Regions from separate parts of the Streptomyces sp. NPDC090088 genome, predicted to be linked through region 1. Evidence: predicted binding sites of a transcription regulator. Region 1 holds the regulator's gene; the other holds the start of a gene.
What was found. The regulator HrcA, encoded in region 1, represses chaperone genes, less so after heat shock. The targets are predictions, from matches to a motif close to TTNGCACTCNGNNNNNCNGAGTGCNAA.
Positions count from the first base shown of each region.

Region 2: the regulator HrcA is predicted to act here: its motif matches at 4,903-4,929, upstream of groL (chaperonin GroEL).

Region 1 covers NZ_JBIVDZ010000001.1:722,446-732,973, reverse strand. The annotation lists gene ACIPSJ_RS03340 (S41 family peptidase) at 1-2,847, opposite strand, end outside; gene ACIPSJ_RS03335 (hypothetical protein) at 2,894-3,451, opposite strand; gene ACIPSJ_RS03330 (VOC family protein) at 3,528-3,920, opposite strand; gene ACIPSJ_RS03325 (16S rRNA (uracil(1498)-N(3))-methyltransferase) at 3,948-4,697, opposite strand; gene ACIPSJ_RS03320 (nitronate monooxygenase) at 4,694-5,785, opposite strand; gene dnaJ (molecular chaperone DnaJ) at 5,897-7,033, opposite strand; gene hrcA (heat-inducible transcriptional repressor HrcA) at 7,034-8,050, opposite strand; gene ACIPSJ_RS03305 (MBL fold metallo-hydrolase) at 8,223-8,945, shown strand; gene ACIPSJ_RS03300 (DUF3097 domain-containing protein) at 8,980-9,795, shown strand; gene hemW (radical SAM family heme chaperone HemW) at 9,820-10,528, opposite strand, start outside.
Region 2 covers NZ_JBIVDZ010000006.1:167,781-178,308, forward strand. The annotation lists gene ACIPSJ_RS28590 (trehalose-6-phosphate synthase) at 1-1,132, opposite strand, end outside; gene ACIPSJ_RS28595 (glucosyl-3-phosphoglycerate synthase) at 1,225-2,169, opposite strand; SAM riboswitch class I at 2,327-2,470, shown strand; gene thrC (threonine synthase) at 2,489-3,772, shown strand; gene ACIPSJ_RS28605 (MoaD/ThiS family protein) at 3,817-4,092, shown strand; gene ACIPSJ_RS28610 (cold-shock protein) at 4,583-4,789, shown strand; gene groL (chaperonin GroEL) at 5,093-6,715, shown strand; gene ACIPSJ_RS28620 (tyrosine-protein phosphatase) at 6,919-7,977, shown strand; gene ACIPSJ_RS28625 (NADH:flavin oxidoreductase) at 8,144-9,271, shown strand; gene ACIPSJ_RS28630 (hypothetical protein) at 9,350-9,733, opposite strand; gene ACIPSJ_RS28635 (GNAT family N-acetyltransferase) at 9,827-10,420, shown strand; gene ACIPSJ_RS28640 (metallophosphoesterase family protein) at 10,454-10,528, shown strand, end outside.

The DNA.
Region 1 (10,528 bases):
GCGGGGTGCGTCCCTCGGGTAGCTGAAGGGCCGCATGCCGCGCGGCAGGTCCCAACCGACGATGCGGCGGGCGAGTTTCTCGACGACGAGCTGGGAGGTGTGGCCGCCGCGGTTCTCGCGGACGTCGACGACGATGCCCTCGCGGGCCATCTCCACGCTCAGGTCGCGGTGGATCTGGGCCCAGCCGGGGGCCTGCATGTCGGGGACGTGGAGGTAGCCGAGCCGGCCGCCGGAGAGTTCGTGGACGTGGGCGCGGCGGTCGGCGACCCAGGCGTGGTAGCGGAGCGGTTCCTCGTCGGCGACCGGGACGACCACCGGGTGGCGCAGCTCGCCGCCGCCGGCCGGGGACACGGTCAGTTCGATGGCCTTGCCGGCGGTGCCGACGAGGAGCGGGCCGGGGCCGGTCACCGGGTCGACCGGGCGGCCGGCGACGGCCACGATCGCGTCGCCGGCGCGGACCGCGACGCCGGGTGCGGCGAGCGGGGAGCGGGCGCCGGGGTCGGAGGTCTCGGCGGGCAGGATGCGGTCGATGCGCCAGCTGCCGTCCTCGTGCCGGGAGATGTCGGCGCCGAGCAGGCCCTGGCGGGCGCCGTTGCCGTGGCCGCCGCGCGGGGTGACGTAGGCGTGCGAGGTGCCGAGTTCGCCCTGGACCTCCCAGAGCAGGTCGACGAGGTCGTCGTGGGTGGCGCAGTGGTCGACGAGCGGGCGGTAGCGGGCGAGGACGCCGTCCCAGTCGACGCCGCCGAGGTCGGGGCGCCAGAACTGGTCGCGCATGATGCGGCCGGTCTCGTCGAACATCTGCCGCCACTCGGCGGCCGGTTCGACGGTCTGCCGTACCCGGGCCAGGTCGACGGTGATGTTGGTGTCGCTGTCGTCGTCGTTCGAGGCGCGGCGGTCGCTGGGGACGACCTTGAGCTTGCCGTCGGACCAGAGCAGGACCCGCTTCCCGTCGCCGCTGACCTCGAAGTGGTCGGCGTCGGAGGAGAGGTACTCGATGCGCTGCTGGGCGAGGTCGTAGCGCTCCAGCTCGGTCTTGGGCGCGGGGTCCTCGGGGTGGGCGCGGGAGGCGCCGAGGACACCGCGCACCGGGTGGCGCAGCCAGAGCACGCCGTCCTTGGCGGCGCGCAGGCCCGAGTAGCGGCCGGCCTCGACGGGGAAGGGCACGATCCGGTCGGCGAGGCCCTCCAGGTCGATCCGGGTGGCGGGGGTGCCCTCGGCGTCGGGGGTCTCGTCCTTGTCGGGGGTCTCGAACGGGCGGCCGTGCCGCTGCGGGCCGAACGGGGAGGGGGTGGTGGCCGCGAGGGTGATCAGGTGCGGGCGGTCGCCGACCACGAAGGCCAGGTCGAAGACGTGCTCGTCGTAGACCGGGTCGAAGGAGCGGGTGGAGAGGAACGCCAGGTGCTTGCCGTCGCGGGTGAAGGCGGGGGCGTAGTCCTGGAAGCGCAGCGGGGTCGCCTCGGTGACGGTGAGGTCGGTGGTGTGGGCGATACGGAGCTGGGCGAGGCCGCCGGCGCCGGGGTGCGACCAGGCGAGCCAGCCGGAGTCGGGCGAGAAGGCGAGCCCGGAGACGTCGCCGTCCTCGCTGCGGTCGACCTCGCGGACCTCGCCGCTCTCGCGTTCGACGAGGAGCAGGCGTCCGTCGTGGGCGGCGACGGCGACCCGGCCGCCGTCGGGGGCGACGGCGAGTTCCAGGACCCGGCCGAGCTGTCCGGCGGCGATCCGGCGCGGGGTGGAGCCGGGCGCGAGACCGGTGGCGGGGGCGAACTCCAGGGCGTCGTCGCCCTCGGCGTCGGTCACCCACACCACCCACTCCTCCGCGTCCGCGCGGAAGGTGACGGGCAGCCGTCCCCGTACCCCGGGCTGCGCGGCGAGCGCGCGCGCCGGACCGGACCGGTGGGTCACCCAGTGCACCCCGCCGCGGACCAGGACGGCGCTGCCGCGCGCGGTGTGGTCGGGCGAGGCGGAGCTGAACCAGCGTCCCGCGTTCACCGGGTACGGCTGCCGGTCGACCCGGGAGCCGCCGAGCCGGATGTCCAGCCGGCGCGGCTCGGCCCCCTCCAGGTCGTCCAGGAGCCAGAGTTCACCGGCGGACGCGTAGACGACCCGGCTGCCGTCGCCGGCCGCGTGCCGGGCGTAGAAGCCGTCGAGGGGCGTGTGCCGGCGCAGGTCGGAGCCGTCGGCGAGGGAGGAGTACAGGGCCCCGGTGCCCTCGTGGTCGGAGAGGAACGCGATCCGCTCCCCGGCCCAGACGGGGTATTCGAGGTTCCCGTCCAGCTCCGCGTGCAGCCGTACGAACTCTCCGCCCCCTTCCCGGTCGATCCACAGCTTGCCCGCCGTACCGCCCCGGTACCGCTTCCACCAGGCGGCCTCGCGGCCCATCGGCGCGGAGAGCAGCACGGGGTGCGGACCGAGGGCGACATGGCCGACCGGGCCGTACGGGAGGACGGTGGACGGGCCGCCGTCGAGCGGGACGGTGCGGGCCCAGCTGCGCCGGAGGCTGGACTGGCCGTAGGTGGTGATCGCGAGGACCTGCCCGTCGGCGGTCCAGTCGCGCACCTGGGTGCGGGAACTCCCCCAGTGCGTCAGGCGGGTGGCGGAGCCGCCGTCGACGGGGGCGAGGTGGATCTCGGGGGCGCCGTCGCGGGTGGAGGTCCAGGCGACCGTGGTCCCGTCCGGCGAGATACGGGGCAGGGTCACCGGGACGTTGTCGGCGCTGACCCGCCAGGCCCGGCCGCCGTCCAGCGGCGCGAGCCACACGTCGTCCTCGGCGGTGAAGGCGACCAGGTCGCCGTGGACGTGGGGAAATCGGAGGTAGGACCGCGGTCCTGTCGCTGCACCCTGAGTCACCCGCTCAGCCTATGCACCGCGGCGGGTTCCCGGCGGCCGATTTCGATCACTTTCCCTGCACGGGCCAGCACTTGGGGTCGCCCTGGCACCAGACGGTCTTCGTCACGGTCACGGTGGGGCCGGGCTGCTGCCCGTAGGTGGGCGGCCGGTAGGTGCTGTACGTCGGACCGGGCGTGGCGTCGCAGTTGCCGAGGCCCTTCACCCGGAACCACTCCTTGCCGCCGACCTTGGCGACGAGGTTCCCGCGCACACAGGCCCCGCTGACGGCCTTGGTGACCCGTCCGGTGACGGTGATGTCCCGCCCGTCCTTGGTCCGGCCCCGGCAGTCCACGGAGACCACGGTGGTCTGCGAGGCCGACGGTGTCCTCGTGGAACCGGCCGCCGACGAGCCGTAGTTGCCGGTGCAGGTGAGCCAGCTGACGTCGACGTGCTGCCGTTTCAGCTCGGCGGTGGCGGTCTGGTCGGTGGTGTACGCGACGGTCGCGGAGTTCAGATCGGTCGGCTGGCAGCCCACGACACCGCCCACGGCGATCACCGCGAGCCCCGCCACGGCCGCCGCCCTGGCCCCGCGCGGCCGCCGCCGAATCCGGCTCAATGCCCCCATGAGGGGCAGCCTCCCACCGTCGGGCCCGTGACGGTAGGGGGCATACGGCCACTCACGTGTTCGCAGCCGTCACCCTTCAGGTGCGCAGCAGCAGCCATTCCTGCAGTTCCACCAGGTTCCCCTCGGGGTCCTTGAGGTGGGCGACCCGCATGCGTTCCGTCATGGGCACGGGCCCCTGCACCAGGACCGCGCCGCGCGCGGCGATCTGCTCGCAGTAGGCGTCGAGGTCGTCGACGCGCAGCACCACCAGCGACCGGTGCCCGGTGGCGGTGTCCCCCAGCTCGCCCAGCACCTCGGCCATCATGGTCCGGTCCTGGAGGGCGATCCCCGCGGACCCGGCGTGCGGGCTGAACTTCTCGTACGGTCCCTCGCTCGCCCCCGACTGCGGCCGCAGCCCGAGCACTTCGGCGTAGAAGTGGTAGCAGGCGGCGAAGTCGGTGACCAGGAGCCGGACTTGGGCGAGTTCCACGGTGTGTCCCCCAGAGGGTCGTGCGGGTCAGGACCACCGGCCGGTGCGGCCGAGCAGCAGGGCCGCGGCGGCCGTGCCGGCGGTCGAGGTACGCATCACGCTGGGCCCCAGGACGTATGTCCCCGCGCCCGCCTCCTCGAAGAGCGCCACCTCGTCCCGGGCGACGCCCCCCTCGGGGCCGACGACCAGCACGATCTCGCCCGTGGCGGGCAGGTCGGCGGTGGCCAGCGGTGTGCTGCCGTGCTCGAAGTCGGAGTGCAGGACGGCGGCGAAATCGGCTTCGGCGAGAAGTGCGGCAACCTGTTTGGTGCTCGCCGCGTCCGCGACCTGGGGGAACCGCACCCGGCGGGACTGCTTGCCGGCCTCGCGGGCGGTGGCCCGCCACTTCGCGAGCGACTTGAGCCCCCGGTCGCCCCGCCACTGGGTGACGCAGCGGGCGGCCTGCCAGGGCACGATCGCGTCGACGCCGACCTCGGTCATGGTCTCCACGGCGACCTCGCCGCGGTCGCCCTTGGGCAGGGCCTGGACGACGGTGATACGGGGCTGCGGCGCGGGCTCCTCGGCGACCTCCGTCAGGCGGACGACCAGCCGGTCCTTGCCCTCGGCGGCGATCACGTCGCACACCGCGTAGCGGCCGGCGCCGTCGGTGAGGACGACCTCCTCGCCGGGCTGAAGCCGCTTCACGGAGACCGCGTGACGGCCCTCGGGCCCGTCCAGGACGTACTGTCCGGAGCCGTCCGCGCGGAGGTCCTCGACGACGAACACCGGCGCGGTCATCGCCCGTCCCCCCTCTCGGTCCCCGCCTTGGTCGACAACGCTGTCGACGCGGCGGCCAGTTCCTCGACGAGGGTCTCCACCAGCTGCCCGGCGGGCAGCTCCCGGGCCATCCGGTGCCCCTGCCCGGACCACAGCGCCATGCCCTGCGCGTCCCCGGCCTTGGCGGCGGCCTTGCGCAGCGGGGAGGTGAGGTGGTGGACCTCCGGGTAGGCGGCGGGCGCGTACGGCCCGTGCTCGCGCAGGAAGCGGTTGACGAGCCCGCGGGCGGGCCGCCCGGAGAAGGCCCGGGTCAGTTCCGTGCGGACGAACAGGGGGTTGGTCAGGGCCTGCTTGTGGATGTCGGCGGCGCCGGACTCGGGGGTGGCGAGGAAGGCCGTACCGAGCTGGGCGGCGCTCGCGCCCGCGGCGAGCACGGCGGCGATCTGGCTGCCGCGCATGATCCCGCCGGCGGCGACCACCGGGATGCCCACGGTCTCCCGTATCTGGCCGATCAGCGACAGCAGCCCGATCCCGGCTCCGTCGTTCTCGGCGATGTCCCGGTGGGTGCCCTGGTGCCCGCCGGCCTCGACGCCCTGCGCGATCACCGCGTCCGCCCCGGCCCGCTCGACGGCGAGGGCCTCCTCGGCGGTGGTCGCGGTGACCAGGGTGAGGGTTCCGGCCCGGCGCAGGGACTCCAGCACCTCGCGGGTCGGCACACCGAAGTGGAAGGAGACGACGGCCACCGGGTTGTCGAGGAGTACCGCGAGCTTCGCGTCGTACCCGTCGTCGCGGCCGCTGTCCGGGTCGCCGAGCTCGGTCTCGTACCAGGCGGCCTCACCGGCCAGCTGGTGTGCGTACAGCTCCACGGCGCCGGACTCCGCGTGCTCCGGCTGCGGCATGAAGAGGTTGACCCCGAAAGGGCGGCCGGTCAGCCCCCGCAGCTGCTTGATCTCCTGGTACATCCCGTCGGCGGTCTTGTACCCGGCGGCGAGGAACCCCAGCCCGCCCGCCTCGGACACGGCGGCGGCCAGCTGCGGGACGGAGACCCCGCCGGCCATGGGGGCCTGCACGATCGGAAAGGGGAAGAGATCGGTCAGTGCGGAGGACATGACGGCATGTTGTCACGTCCTCCGAACAAGACCGAATCGGGTCGCCTCTTTGGCACATGCCACATATCGCGGGCGGCACAGCCCCTCCGCGACCCGCTGCGGGCGCCCGCGTCAACGCCCGTTGAACGCGTCCTTCAGCCGGGAGAAGAGGCCCTGCTGCCCCGGCTGGAACTGCCCCGTGGGCCGCTCCTCGCCGCGCAGTTTCGCCAGCTCGCGCAGGAGGCGTTCCTGCTCGGGGTCGAGCTTGGTCGGCGTCATGACCTCGACGTGGACGATCAGGTCGCCCCGGCCGCCGCCCCGCAGATGCGTGACACCGCGCCCGTGCAGCGGGATCGACTGCCCGGACTGGGTGCCCGGCCGGATGTCGACCTCCTCCATCCCGTCCAGCGTCTCCAGCGGCACCTTCGTACCGAGCGAGGCCGCCGTCATCGGGATCGTCACCGTGCAGTGCAGGTCGTCGCCGCGCCGCTGGAACGTGGAGTGCGGCAGCTCGTGGATCTCGACGTACAGGTCACCGGCGGGACCGCCGCCGGGCCCGACCTCGCCCTCACCGGCGAGCTGGATCCGGGTGCCATTGTCGACACCGGCCGGGATCTTCACGGTCAGCGTCCGCCGGGAGCGGACCCGGCCGTCACCGGCGCACTCGGGGCACGGCGTCGGCACGACGGTGCCGAAGCCCTGACACTGCGGGCAGGGCCGGGAGGTCATGACCTGCCCGAGGAAGGACCGCGTCACCTGCGAGACCTCACCACGGCCCCGGCACATGTCACACGTCTGGGCGGAGGTGCCCGGCGCCGCGCCCTCACCGTTACAGGTGTTGCAGACGATCGCCGTGTCGACCTGGATGTCCTTGGTCGTGCCGAAAGCGGCCTCGTCCAGCTCCACCTCGATCCGGATCATCGCGTCCTGGCCGCGCCGCGTACGCGACCTCGGCCCACGCTGGGACGCCGTACCGAAGAACGCGTCCATGATGTCGGAGAAGTTCCCGAAGCCACCGGCCCCGAAGCCGCCCGCGCCCGCGCCGCCCGCCTGCGAGAGCGGGTCGCCGCCGAGGTCGTAGACCTGCTTCTTCTGCGGGTCCGAGAGCACCTCGTAAGCGGCGTTGATCTCCTTGAACCGCTCCTGGGTCTTCGGGTCCGGGTTGACGTCCGGGTGCAGCTCGCGCGCGAGCCGACGGAAGGCCTTCTTGATCTCTTCCTGCGACGCGTCGCGGCGCACGCCGAGAACGGCGTAGTAGTCCGTGGCCACTTACGACTCCGCCAGGATCTGTCCGACGTACCGTGCCACCGCTCGTACCGCTCCCATCGTTCCCGGGTAATCCATGCGGGTCGGTCCGACCACGCCGAGTTTGGCGAGTGCCTCGCCGCCCGAACCGTAACCGACCGACACCACGGACGTGGAGTTGAGTCCCTCATAGGCGTTCTCGTGACCGATGCGTACGGTCATGCCCGAATCCCCGGCCTCGCCAAGGAGCTTGAGAAGCACCACGTGCTCCTCGAGTGCCTCCAGAACAGGCCGGATCATGAGGGGAAAGTCATGCCCGAAGCGGGTGAGATTGGCGGTGCCGCCGATCACCAGCCGCTCCTCGTTCTCCTCGACGAGCGTCTCCAGCAGGGTGGAGAGCACCGCCGAGACCGTGCCGCGGTCCTCGACGTCGAAGGCGTCCGGCAGATCCTCCACCAGCCGGGGCACGTCCGAGAACCGGCGCCCCGCGACCCGGCTGTTCAGCCGCGCCCGCAGATCCGCCAGCGACGTCTCCCCGAAGGGTGCCGGGCAGTCGACCATCCGCTGCTCGACCCGCCCGGTGTCGGTGATCAGCACCAGCATCAGCCGGGCCGGAGCCAGTGACAGCAGCTCCACGTGGCGCACGGTGGACCGCGTCAGCGACGGATACTGCACCACCGCCACCTGCCGCGTCAGCTGCGCCAGCAGCCGCACGGTCCGCGCGACGACGTCGTCGAGGTCGACGGCGCCGTCGAGGAAGTTCTGGATCGCCCGCCGTTCGGGCGCGCTCATCGGCTTGACACCGGCGAGCTTGTCGACGAACAGCCGGTAGCCCTTGTCGGTCGGGATCCGCCCGGCGCTGGTGTGCGGCTGGGCGATGTACCCCTCGTCCTCCAGGGCGGCCATGTCGTTGCGCACGGTCGCCGGGGAGACCCCGAGGTTGTGCCGCTCGGTCAGCGCCTTCGACCCGACCGGTTCCTCGGTGCCGACATAGTCCTGGACGATGGCGCGCAATACCTGAAGCCTGCGTTCACTCAGCATCCAGCGCCACACCTCCAGAAAGTCGTGCCCGCGGCCTTTCGGGTCCTTCGGGTCTTTCGTCTGGCACTCTGCGATCCCGAGTGCCAACATCCCCGGCCCAGTGTACGGCCGTCGGGTACTGACTGGGCAAGGTCGGTCAGGACCCGTGACGTTCTACGGCTAGCGTCGCGGCATGACGGTGACTTGGGAAGAGCTGGGGTGGGAGCGGGTGGCCGAAGGGGTCGGCCGGTGCCGGCTGCCGGGCTGGGACTGCACGGCGGGGCTGGCCCTCGGTCCGGGCGCGGTCCTGATGGTGGACGCCGGGTCGAGCCTGGCGGAGGGCGCGCGGTTGCGTACGGAGGCGCAGGCGCTGGCCGGGCGCCGTGTGACCCATCTCGCGCTCACCCACCCCCACTTCGACCACGTCTTCGGCACGCCCGCCTTCGCGGGCACCGACCTGTACGCGGCGGCGGGCGCGGAGGCCGTCCTCGCCCACGACCGCGAGGCGCTGCGCCTGGACGCGGTCCGCAACGGCCTCCCGGCCCCCGAGGCCGAGGAGGCGGCCGACGCCCTCCCGCTCCCCCGCCGCCCGGTCTCCGGCGAGCGGGCCCTCGACCTGGGCGGCGGCCGCCGGGCCCTGCTGGCCGACGTGGGCCCCGGCCACACCTCCCACGATCTCGCGGTCCTCGTCCCCGGCGACCCGCCGGTGGTCTTCTGCGGCGACCTGGTGGAGGAGTCCGGCGATCCCCAGGCCGGCCCGGACGCCGTACCGTCCCGCTGGCCGGCGGCCCTGGACCGCCTGCTCTCGCTCGGCGGCGACGACGCCCTGTACGTCCCCGGTCACGGAGCGGTGGTCGACGCGGCGTTCGTACGGGCCCAGCGCGACGCCCTGGCGGCCCGCTTCGGCGTGTCGTAGGCGCACCCGTTCGGCTTCTCCTATCGTCATCCGAATGCGCCAGTACTCCGCCGACCTGACCCCGCCGTGGAAGAAGCCGAAGCCGGTGCCGGAGGTGGCCGCCGAACCCGGCCTGGTGGTGGAGGAGCCCGGTACCGGCTTCTGCGGCGCGGTGATCCGCTGCGAGGCGGGCACGGTCACCCTGGAGGACCGCTTCGGCAAGCACCGCGTCTTCCCGCTGGAGCCGCGCGGCTTCCTCCTGGAGGGACAGGTCGTCACCCTCGTACGGCCCGCGTCCGGGGGGCCGGTACGCCCGTCCCGTACCGCCTCCGGCTCGGTCGCCGTCCCCGGCGCCCGCGCGCGTGTCGCCCGCGCGGGCCGCATCTACGTGGAGGGCCGCCACGACGCGGAACTGGTCGAGAAGGTCTGGGGCGACGACCTGCGCGTCGAGGGCGTGGTCGTCGAGTACCTGGAGGGCGTCGACGACCTCCCCTCCATCGTGGCCGAATTCGCCCCCGGCCCGGACGCCCGCCTGGGTGTCCTCGTCGACCACCTGCTCCCCGGCACCAAGGAGTGGCGCATCGCCCAGTCGGTCACCAGCGGCCACGCCCTGGTCGTCGGCCACCCGTACATCGACATCTGGGAGGCCGTGAAACCGTCGTCCCTGGGCATCGAGGCGTGGCCGCGCGTCCCGCACGGGCAGGACTGGAAGACGGGCGTGTGCCGGGCGCTGGGCTGGCCCTCGGACAACACGGGCGCGGTGTGGCAGGCGATCCTGGCGAAGGTGACCTCGTACAAGGACCTGGAGCCGGAGCTGCTGGGCCGGGTGGAGGAACTGATCGACTTCGTCACGGGCGGCGATGGGGCCTGACGCCCCGTTCACCCACCGGAGTGATCAGTCCACCAGGTCCCTGACCACGGCGTCCGCCAGCAGCCGCCCGCGCAGTGTCAGCACGGCCCGCCCCTCGTCGTAGGCCCCCTGCTCCAGGAGTCCGTCCGACAGGGCCCGGCGCGACGCCCTGAGCCCGTCCTCCTTGAGGAGCGCCAGCGGCACGCCCTCGCGCAGCCGCAGCTCCAGCAGGATGCGCTCCACCCGGCGGTCCTCGTCCGTCAGGAGTTCGCGTCCGGCGCCCGGGGAGCGTCCGGACGCGAGGGCCGCCGCGTACGCCCCCGGGTGCTTGACGTTCCACCAGCGCACCCCGCCCACGTGGGAGTGCGCCCCCGGTCCGGCGCCCCACCAGTCGGCGCCCCGCCAGTACAGCTCGTTGTGCAGGCAGCGGGCCGCCTCGGAGGTGGCCCAGTTGGACACCTCGTACCAGTCGAAGCCCGCGTCCGTCAGCACCGACTCGGCGATCAGGTAGCGGTCGGCGTGGACGTCGTCGTCGGTCATCGGGACCTCGCCGCGGCGGATCCGGCGGGCGAGCTGGGTGCCCTCCTCGACGATCAGCGCGTACGCCGACACATGGTCGGGACCGGCCCCGATCGCCGCCTCCAGGGAGGCCCGCCAGTCGTCGTCGGACTCGCCCGGGGTGCCGTAGATCAGATCGAGGTTGACATGCTCGAAGCCGGCCGCGCGGGCCTCCGCGACGCATGCCTCGGGGCGG
Region 2 (10,528 bases), on a different contig from region 1:
GGGCGACGTCGGCCAGCCGGTACGCCGCCAGGGAGCGGGCGAAGTCGTCCTTCACATGGAGCACGACCGGCGTCCAGCCCGCCGTCCCGTAGGCCGAGTTGATGTCGTCGGCGACCCGCTGGACCTCGGCCGTGTAGTCGCGGTAGACGGCGAGGTCCTGCCGGGACGGATACGCGAACGCGACATGCACCACCCGCTCCCGCCACTCGGGGTGGTCGTCGAGCAGCTGCCGGTAGGCCAGCAGTCCGCGCACGATGTTCTTCGAGAGCTCCGTACGGTCGACCCGGACGATGGTCCTGCGGCCGTCGCCGATCTCCTCCCGCAGGGCGGCCATCCGCTCCTCGACGTCCGGCTCGTGCGACCGCTTCCGCAGGAAGTCCGCGTCGGCGCCGAGCCCGTGCACCCCGATCCGGGTGTCTCCGGAGGAGGGGATCCCGGGGCCCAGTACGGCGTGGCAGCAGTCGACGAACGCGTCCGCCCACCGACGGGTGAGGAACGCCGCGTGGTCGGCGCCGAGGATCCCGCTCAGCAGCTCGGCGGCGATGTCGTCGGGGAGGAGCCGGAAGTAGTCCGGCGGCGCCCAGGGGGTGTGGGAGAAATGGCCGATTCGGAGGTCGGGGCGCAGGCGGCGCAGCATCCGCGGGGCCAGCGCCAGGTGGTAGTCCTGGATGACGACCGCGGCGCCCTCGCCCGCCTCCTGGGCCAGCGCCTCGGCGAACGCCCGGTTGTAGGCCTGGTACGACGCCCACTGGCGCCGGAACTCCGCGTCGAAGACCGGCTCCAGCGGGGTCTGGTAGAGCATGTGGTGGACGAACCACAGCACCGAGTTGGCGATGCCGTTGTACGCGTCGGAGAACACCTCCGCGTCGATGTCGAGCATCCGGACCCGCTGGCCCCCGGTGTCCGCCACCGGCAGCCGGCCGCCGTCGGCCCGCCGCACCGCCTCGCGGTCACCGTCGCTCAGCGCCGCGCACACCCACACGGCGTTCGCGTCCGGGCCGATCGCCGACAGGCCGGAGACCAGCCCGCCGCCGCCCCGCTTGGCGTGCAGCGCACCGCCTTCGCGCACCTCGTACGAAACCGGGCCGCGGTTGGACGCGACCAGCACCTCAGCACCGCCGGTGGAAGCCATACGCCTCAACCTAGCCCGGCCCGTAAACGCTCAAACGTACGGCTACGCCCGACCAGCGGCCGTATACGGAACGCGCGTCGAACCCGTCGAAGTCACGCCACTTTGCGTTCGGCGTACTCCGCGATCTCCGCCATCGGCGGCCGTTCCTCCGTGTCCACGGAGTACGTGCGCGGCTCGAAGCCGTCCTCGCTCCGTTCGAACTGGGTCAGGGACGGGCGGATCAGGTGGCCGCGGGCCAGCCGCAGCTGGGCGGTGCGGTAGATCGCGGCGGACATCCGGCCGAGGGCCTGGCCGTCCTGGTGGCGGTGTTTGCGGACCCCCACGTCCACCTGGGCGAGGGCGTCCAGGCCGACCAGGTGCAGGGCGTCGACCAGCATGCCCAGCTCCACGCCGTAGCCGACCGGGAAAGGGAGCTGTTCCAGGAGCGAGCGGCGGGCCGCGTACTCGCCGCCCAGCGGCTGCACGAACCCGGCCAGCTGCGGCCAGTGCATGTTCAGCAGCGGGCGGGCCATCAGCTCGGTGACCCGGCCGCCCTGCCCGGCCGCGCCGGCCAGCGGGCGGTCGTACATCGCCTTGACCAGGTCCACCCCGGGGTCGGTCAGCAGCGGGCCGACGATCCCGGAGACGAAGTCGGAGGAGAAGTCCCTCAGGTCCGCGTCGATGAAGCAGACGATGTCTCCCGTGGTCACGAGCAGGGAGCGCCAGAGGACCTCGCCCTTGCCGGGGACGGCGGGGATGCGGGGGAGGATCGTGTCGCGGTGGACGACCCGGGCGCCGGCCGCGGCGGCCACCACCGCCGTGCGGTCGGTGGAGCCGGAGTCGACGACGACGATCTCGTCGACGAGCGGCGCCTGCTGCATCAGGTCGTGGCGGATGACCGCGACGATGTCACCGACGGTCTCCTCCTCGTTGAGCGCGGGCAGCACGACGGAGACCGACTGACCCGTCCGCTGCTTGGCGGCGAGTATCCGGTGCAGGGGACGGTCGTTCAGGGACCAGGAGCGGGTGGCCAGCCAGCGCTCGACTTCTTCCAGCACAGTCAGCGGCTCCTCACTGTCACGATCACACAGCGCGGTGTGATCCATCTCGCGGTTCGGACGACTATCTCAACTGTCCTGGCCTTCGGTTACAGTCTTGAACAACGCCGATGACCATCGCATGTCCTGCGGTCACCGTGCGTTGACAACCGAATACAGCTCATCCAGAGGGGCAGAGGGATACGGCCCGATGAAGCCCCGGCAACCCTCCAGTCGGTACTCGTCTTCCAAGGCGTGGCTCCCGGCTAGGGAAGGTGCCAAATCCGTCTCACGGCGAGATGCGTCGTGAGGAAGATGAGGAGAAAGGGCCTCGCCTCACATGGCTGCGCAGACTGTTGCAACCGATTCCCCGAAGACCGTCGACCTGGGCCCCGCCACGGCGCTGTCCTGCCGCGAGTGCGGTCACCGGGTGCCGCTCGGCCCGGTGTTCGCCTGCGAGGAGTGTTTCGGCCCGCTCGAGATCGCGTACGACTACTCGGCGTACGACGCCGAGGAGCTGCGGAAGCAGATCGAGGCGGGACCCGCGAACATCTGGCGTTACGCCCCGCTGCTGCCGGTCCCGGCCGACGTGGCGACCAAGCCCAACATCAACCCCGGCTGGACCAAGCTCGTGCAGGCCGACAACCTGGCCAAGGAGCTGGGCGTCACCGGCGGCCTGTACGTGAAGGACGACTCCGGCAACCCGACGCACTCCTTCAAGGACCGCGTCGTCGCCCAGGCCGTCGAGGCCGCCCGTGCCTTCGGCTACACCACCCTCTCCTGCTCCTCCACCGGCAACCTGGCCGGCGCGGTCGGCGCCGCCGCCGCCCGGGCCGGCTTCCGCTCCTGCGTGTTCATCCCGCACGACCTGGAGCAGGGCAAGGTCGTCATGGCCGCGATCTACGGCGGCGAGCTCGTCGGCATCGAGGGCAACTACGACGACGTGAACCGTTTCTGCTCCGAGCTGATCGGCGACCCGGCCGGCGAGGGCTGGGGCTTCGTCAACGTCAACCTGCGGCCGTACTACGCGGAGGGGTCGAAGACCCTGGCGTACGAGATCTGCGAGCAGCTCGGCTGGCAGCTGCCGGACCAGCTGGTCATCCCGATCGCCTCCGGTTCGCAGCTCACCAAGGTCGACAAGGGGCTCCAGGAGCTGATCAAGCTCGGGCTGGTCGAGGACAAGCCGTACAAGATCTTCGGTGCGCAGGCCGAGGGCTGCTCGCCGGTGTCGGTGGCCTTCAAGGGCGGCCACGACGTGGTCCGGCCGCAGAAGCCGAACACCATCGCCAAGTCCCTCGCCATCGGCAACCCGGCCGACGGTCCCTACGTCCTCGACATCGCCCGCCGTACGGGTGGCGCGGTGGAGGACGTCACCGACGAGCAGGTCGTCGACGCGATCAAGCTGCTCGCGCGGACCGAGGGGATCTTCGCGGAGACCGCCGGCGGAGTGACGGTTGGAGTCACCAAGAAGCTCATTGAGAATGGGCTCATCGATCCCTCGAAGTCGGTCGTTGTACTCAACACCGGTGATGGATTGAAGACGCTCGACGCGGTGGCGGGTACGGGTCTTACCGCGACCATTCGCCCGAATCTCGAGTCTTTCCACGAGGCCGGGCTCGCCTGAGTCCCCGAGAAATAGGGCGCTGCCCTGACCGGAGGTTTAAAGCCGTGAGCGTCACTGTTCGCATCCCCACCATCCTGCGCACCTACACCGGTGGCCAGGCCGAAGTCAGTGCCGAAGGTGCCACCCTCGGCGAGGTCATCACCGACCTGGAGAAGAACCACACGGGAATCTCCGCCCGCGTTCTCGACGACCAGGGCAAGCTGCGCCGGTTCGTCAATGTGTACGTCAATGACGACGACGTGCGCTTCGAGCAGGGCCTGGAGACCGCCACCCCGGACGGGGCCGGCGTCTCCATCATCCCGGCCGTCGCGGGCGGCTGACCGACCCCGCAGACCGCGCCGACCCGGCTGACCTGCTGACCTGATGGCCGTATGACCGAACATTACCTTCGGTAACACCCATCACCGAGTGTTCATCTGATTGCCCCCTCCGTGAGAGAAGCGGAGGGGGCAATTCTGTGTGGTTGAGCGCGGTACAGTTGGGGAACGCGGTCCTGATCTCCAGGTCGGGAGCCCCGTATTCGATACCGCGAGCCCGACAAGAAGTAGCCAAAGTGTGCGGGTTCTTTGCGGCTTTTGCGGCTTATCTGGGGCCCGACTTGCCCTGAATTCGGCCGAATTCTTGCTACATTCCGGACCCTTCCCGTCCAGAATTCTCGTCCGATTGACCTGTTGCAGACGGCAGTTGGACAGATACATTCGGCCGCGGTCGACGCGTTCCGGCGCACGCCCCCAACCATTGGGGGGTGAGGTCTGACCCGGATCCGCGAAGTGTGGATCTGTGCAAGGGCCAGTAATAGGGGAGTTAGGCATGGCTCAGGGCACCGTCAAGTGGTTCAACGCGGAGAAGGGGTACGGCTTCATCGCGGTCGACGGTGGTGCGGATGTTTTCGTCCACTACAGCGCGATCCAGATGGACGGGTACCGCACCCTGGAAGAGGGTCAGCGAGTCGATTTCGAGATCTCGCAGGGCCAGAAGGGGCCGCAGGCGGACATGGTCCGGCTGGCGACCAGCTGAAGCACGCGCCGACTGACAGCGACGTTCTTCTGTACATCTTCGAAGGGCTCGTGCCTCCCGGGGCACGGGCCCTTCGGCATGCCCGGCCGCGTGTGCCCGATCCCCGGGAGGCGCTTGCACTCGCCTACCCCGAGTGCTAATCATTGGCGTTAGCACTCTGAAGGTGAGAGTGACAAAGAAGGACCGGGTCGGTGAGGCCCGCGGGCCGGGTGGGGCAAGGAACCCACGGGTCGGCGAGCCGTCCGTCGCGGGCGCGGGCGCGGTCCTGAAGACTCACCCCCAGTCCTGGAGGGACCACTTCACATGGCCAAGATCATCGCGTTCGACGAGGAGGCGCGGCGCGGCCTCGAGCGCGGCATGAACCAGCTCGCGGACGCCGTCAAGGTGACGCTCGGCCCCAAGGGCCGCAACGTCGTCCTCGAGAAGAAGTGGGGCGCCCCCACGATCACCAACGATGGTGTCTCCATCGCCAAGGAGATCGAGCTCGAGGACCCGTACGAGAAGATCGGCGCCGAGCTGGTCAAGGAAGTCGCCAAGAAGACGGACGACGTCGCCGGTGACGGTACGACCACCGCGACCGTGCTCGCCCAGGCCCTGGTCAAGGAAGGCCTGCGCAACGTAGCCGCCGGCGCCAACCCGATGGCCCTCAAGCGCGGTATCGAGAAGGCCGTCGAGGCCGTCTCCGGTGCCCTCCTCGAACAGGCCAAGGATGTCGAGACCAAGGAGCAGATCGCTTCGACGGCCTCCATCTCCGCCGCCGACACCCAGATCGGCGAGCTCATCGCCGAGGCCATGGACAAGGTCGGCAAGGAAGGCGTCATCACCGTCGAGGAGTCCCAGACCTTCGGTCTGGAGCTGGAGCTCACCGAGGGTATGCGCTTCGACAAGGGCTACATCTCGGCGTACTTCGCCACCGACATGGAGCGTATGGAGGCGTCCCTCGACGACCCGTACATCCTGATCGCCAACTCGAAGATCGGCTCCGTCAAGGACCTGCTCCCGCTCCTGGAGAAGGTCATGCAGTCGGGCAAGCCGCTGCTGATCATCGCCGAGGACGTCGAGGGCGAGGCCCTGTCGACCCTGGTCGTCAACAAGATCCGCGGCACCTTCAAGTCCGTCGCCGTCAAGGCCCCGGGCTTCGGCGACCGCCGCAAGGCGATGCTGAACGACATCGCCATCCTCACCGGTGGCGAGGTCATCTCCGAGGAGGTCGGTCTCAAGCTCGAGAACACGACCCTCGACCTGCTGGGCAAGGCCCGCAAGGTGGTCATCACCAAGGACGAGACCACCATCGTCGACGGCGCCGGCTCCTCCGAGCAGGTGCAGGGCCGGGTCAACCAGATCCGCGCCGAGATCGAGCAGTCCGACTCGGACTACGACCGCGAGAAGCTCCAGGAGCGCCTGGCCAAGCTCGCCGGTGGCGTCGCCGTCATCAAGGCCGGTGCCGCGACCGAGGTCGAGCTCAAGGAGCGCAAGCACCGCATCGAGGACGCCGTGCGCAACGCGAAGGCGGCCGTCGAGGAGGGCATCGTCGCCGGTGGTGGCGTGGCCCTGCTCCAGGCCTCCCAGGTCTTCGAGAAGCTGGAGCTCGAGGGTGACGAGGCGACCGGCGCCAACGCCGTGAAGCTCGCCCTGGAGGCCCCGCTCAAGCAGATCGCCGTCAACGGTGGTCTCGAGGGTGGCGTCGTCGTCGAGAAGGTCCGCAACCTCCAGGTCGGCCACGGCCTGAACGCCGCGACCGGCGAGTACGTCGACATGATCGCCGAGGGCATCATCGACCCGGCGAAGGTGACCCGCTCTGCCCTGCAGAACGCCGCCTCCATCGCCGCGCTGTTCCTCACCACCGAGGCCGTCATCGCCGACAAGCCGGAGAAGGCCGCCGCGGCCGCCCCGGGCGGCATGCCGGGCGGTGACATGGACTTCTGATCCGCCACGGATCGGCTCGTCCTTTCCGAGGGCGGCACCCCCTGTTCACGACAGGGGGTGCCGCCCTCGGGCGTTTCCGCCGGCCGGCGGAGGGCGTTCGCGCCGGTCGGGGGAGTGGTGTGGCACAAACTGCCATCCATGCACATGCTGTCAGTCATCCGGCGTTCACGTCTGGGACGGTACGTGCACACAGCATCCGTCTCATGACGCTCATGAAGCCCTCCCTGCTCGCCGCCGTGCTCCTCGCCCTGACCGCGCCGGCCGCCGTCGCCGCCCCGGCCGCCGGTCACTCGCACTCGTCCCACCGCATCCCCTTCACGGCCGCGACCGTGACGGCGAACGACGACGGCTCGTACCACGTCGTCTGGACCGCGCCCGGGGTGCGCTCGGTCGCCGTCCGCGCCGACGGGCACGTGGTCGCGCGCGGCGGTGCCACGGGTGACGTCACGGTGAAGGGGCTGCCCGCCGCCGACCGGCAGTGGTTCGACCTCGTGCCCGAGCGCGGCGGCTCGCTGCACCTCGCCGACCGGCTCGTCAAGCTCGACGGCACCGTCAACTTCCGTGACGCGGGCGGCTATCGGACCGCCGACGGCCACTGGGTGAAGATGGGCGAGATCTACCGCTCCGACGCCCTGAACAAGCTCACCGCCGCCGACGTCGCCAAGCTCGGGCGGCTGGGCATCCGTGCGGACTACGACCTGCGGACCGAGTCGGAGCGGACCTCGGCACCGGACGTCGTGCCGTCGTATGTGACATACCACGTCGCCGACGTGCTGGCCGGGTCCTCCATGACCACCACCTTGCCGACCACCGAGGAAGCCGCCGTCCAGATGATGGTGGACGGCGAGAAGTACATGGTCAGCGGCGCCACCGCGCAGGCCGCGTACACCTCGGTCCTCGCGGGCGTGGCCGACGAGGGCCGGCACGGGCTCGTCTACCACTGCACCGCCGGCAAGGACCGCACCGGCTGGGCCGGCGCCGCCCTGCTCACCGCGCTCGGCGTGCCCCGCTCCACGGTGATGACGGACTACCTCGCCAGCAACGCCTACCGCGCGGCGGCCAACGCGGCCACGCTCGCCGCGATGACCCCGGCCCAGGCGAAGGTCTACAAGCCGCTCCTGGACGTCCGTGCCGAGTACCTGAACTCCGGCTTCCAGGAGGTCCACGACAAGTACGGCACCTTCGGCGCCTACCTGGACAAGGGCCTCGGCATCGACGCGAAGGAACTCCGCTCGCTGAAGCGGGATCTGCTCGTCGGCTAGCGGTACCGGCCGCGGGCCCGTGTCCCGGGTCACACGGCATCCGGGCGGGTGCCGGGAATGCGTGCGTCCGGGCAGGTCGTTGTGGACGGAGGTGCACTCGATGCGTGTGCACATACCGACTGGTATACGATCAAGGTATACGACCTACTCACGAGGAGCCCCCCACGTGACCGTCACCACGCCCCCCGCCTCCCGCGCGGCCGAGATCCTCTCGCGTCCCATCGCCCTGAACGGGCTCACGGTCCCCAACCGGATCGTGATGGCGCCGATGACCCGCCAGTTCAGCCCCGGCGGTGTCCCCGGTGAGGACGTGGTCTCGTACTACTCCCGCCGGGCCGCCGCCGGTGTCGGTCTGATCGTCACCGAGGGGACGTACGTCGGTCACGACTCGGCCGGGCAGAGCAGCCGCATCCCGCGGTTCCACGGCGAGGAGCAGCTGGCGGGCTGGGCGAAGGTCGCCGAGGGCGTGCACGCGGCCGGCGGCACGATCGTCCCGCAGCTGTGGCACATCGGCATGGTCCGCAAGCAGGGCCAGCCGCCGTTCGCGGACGCCCCCGCCGTCGGCCCCTCCGGCATCCGCCTGGACGGCACCGAGGGCGAGGGCAGGGCGATGACCTCGCAGGACCTGGACGACGTCATCCGCGCGTTCGCCGAGGCCGCGGCCGACGCCGAGCGCATCGGCTTCGACGGCGTCGAGCTGCACGGCGCCCACGGCTACCTCCTGGACCAGTTCCTGTGGGCGGGCACCAACCGCCGCACCGACGCGTACGGCGGCGACCCGGTCGCCCGGACCAAGTTCGCGGCCGAGATCGTGGCGGCCGTACGGGACTCCGTCTCCGCCGACTTCCCCGTCCTCTTCCGCTACTCGCAGTGGAAGTCCGACAACTACGACGCCCGTCTCGCCGAGACCCCGGAGGAGCTGGAGGCGATCCTGACCCCGCTGGCCGCCGCCGGCGTCGACGCCTTCCACGCCTCCACCCGCCGCTACTGGCTCCCCGAGTTCGAGGGCTCCGACCTCAACCTGGCCGGCTGGACCAAGAAGCTCACCGGCAAGCCCACCATCACCGTCGGCTCGGTCGGCCTCGACGGCGACTTCATCAAGGGCTTCATGGGCGAGGGCTCCCCGGTCAAGGGCATCGACGACCTCCTCGACAGCCTGGAGCGCGACGAGTACGACATGGTCGCCATCGGCCGCGCCCTCCTCCAGGACCCCGAGTGGGCGTCCAAGGTCCTCGCCGGCCGCACGGAGGAGCTGTCGGCGTACGACGCGGCTGCGCTCAAGACCCTGAGCTGAGCACCTGCGCGGACACGATGAACGGCCGGGACGCGGAGTGTCCCGGCCGTTCGTCATGTCCGCCGTTCGTCAGGTCCGTCAGAGGACTCCCGCCGTGGTCAGCACCGCGAAGGCGGCTGTCTGTGCCGGCCCCAGGCGGCGGGTCAGCCGGGCGTGCCGAGGGTCGGCCGGGGTGTGGAGGCGGTACCAGGACTCCAACGGCCAGGCCGCGCCGACCGCACGCGTGGCCAGGCCGACGGTGTCGAACCAGCCGTGCGGGGGGCCGCCGAGCACGAAACCGCAGAGGCCGCCCACGGCCGCGGCCGTCAGGAAGGACGGCGAGAAACGCCAGTCGAGGTCGGACGCGCGGAACCGGCTCCTTCCCGGCCGCCAGAAGAACCGCAGACCGAGGACGTGCACGGTCATGAGGAGGGTGACGACCAGCACGGCCAGGGAGAGCGCGTCGAGTACGTCCACGCTCATCACAACGCCGACGCCATAGGTATGTGCACTCCCGCTGTATACCGGGTCAACCTGAAGGAGGCGGCCGGTGGTGTCACCGTTACCGTCGTCCCCATGAGCCACTCCTCCCGCCCGGCCACCCCCGCCGATCTAGATGCCGTCGTGTCCACGTTGACCAGTGCCTTTCTCCAGGACCCGGTGTGGGGGCCGGTCTTTCCGGACGAGGGGCGGCGGGGTCGGCAGATGGGGGAGTTGTGGCGGGTGTACGCGCGGGGCGCGCTGCGGTATCCGTGGACGTTCGTGACGCCGGGCGTGGAGGCGGTGGCCGTGTGGATTCCGCCGGGGGGTGTCGAGTTGACCGAGGAGGAGGAGCGGGAGCGGGGCGCGGTGATGGAGAAGGTCGCCGGGGCGGAGGTGGCGCGGGCCGTCGAGGAGACGGAGGCGGGCTTCGGGGCCGCGCATCCGGAGGAGCCCTTCTTCCATCTGACCATCCTCGGCACCCACGCCGACCACCGGGGCAAGGGGCTCGGCATGGCGCTCCTGTCCGACACGCTGGCCCGGCTCGACGCCATCGGCGCGAACGCGTACCTGGAGTCCACCAACCCCGCCAACGACCGCCGTTACGAGAGCGTGGGCTTCGTCCCGCGGGGCGAGATCGTCACGCCGGGCGGCCGGACCGTGACCACGATGTGGCGCCCGGCCCGCTGACCGCCACCGGGTCCGGCGTCTAGTCTCCGGGAGATGAGGATCCTGCATCTCTCCGACACCCACCTGGACCGCACCGACGCCCCCAACAGGCGCGGCGTCAACGCCACC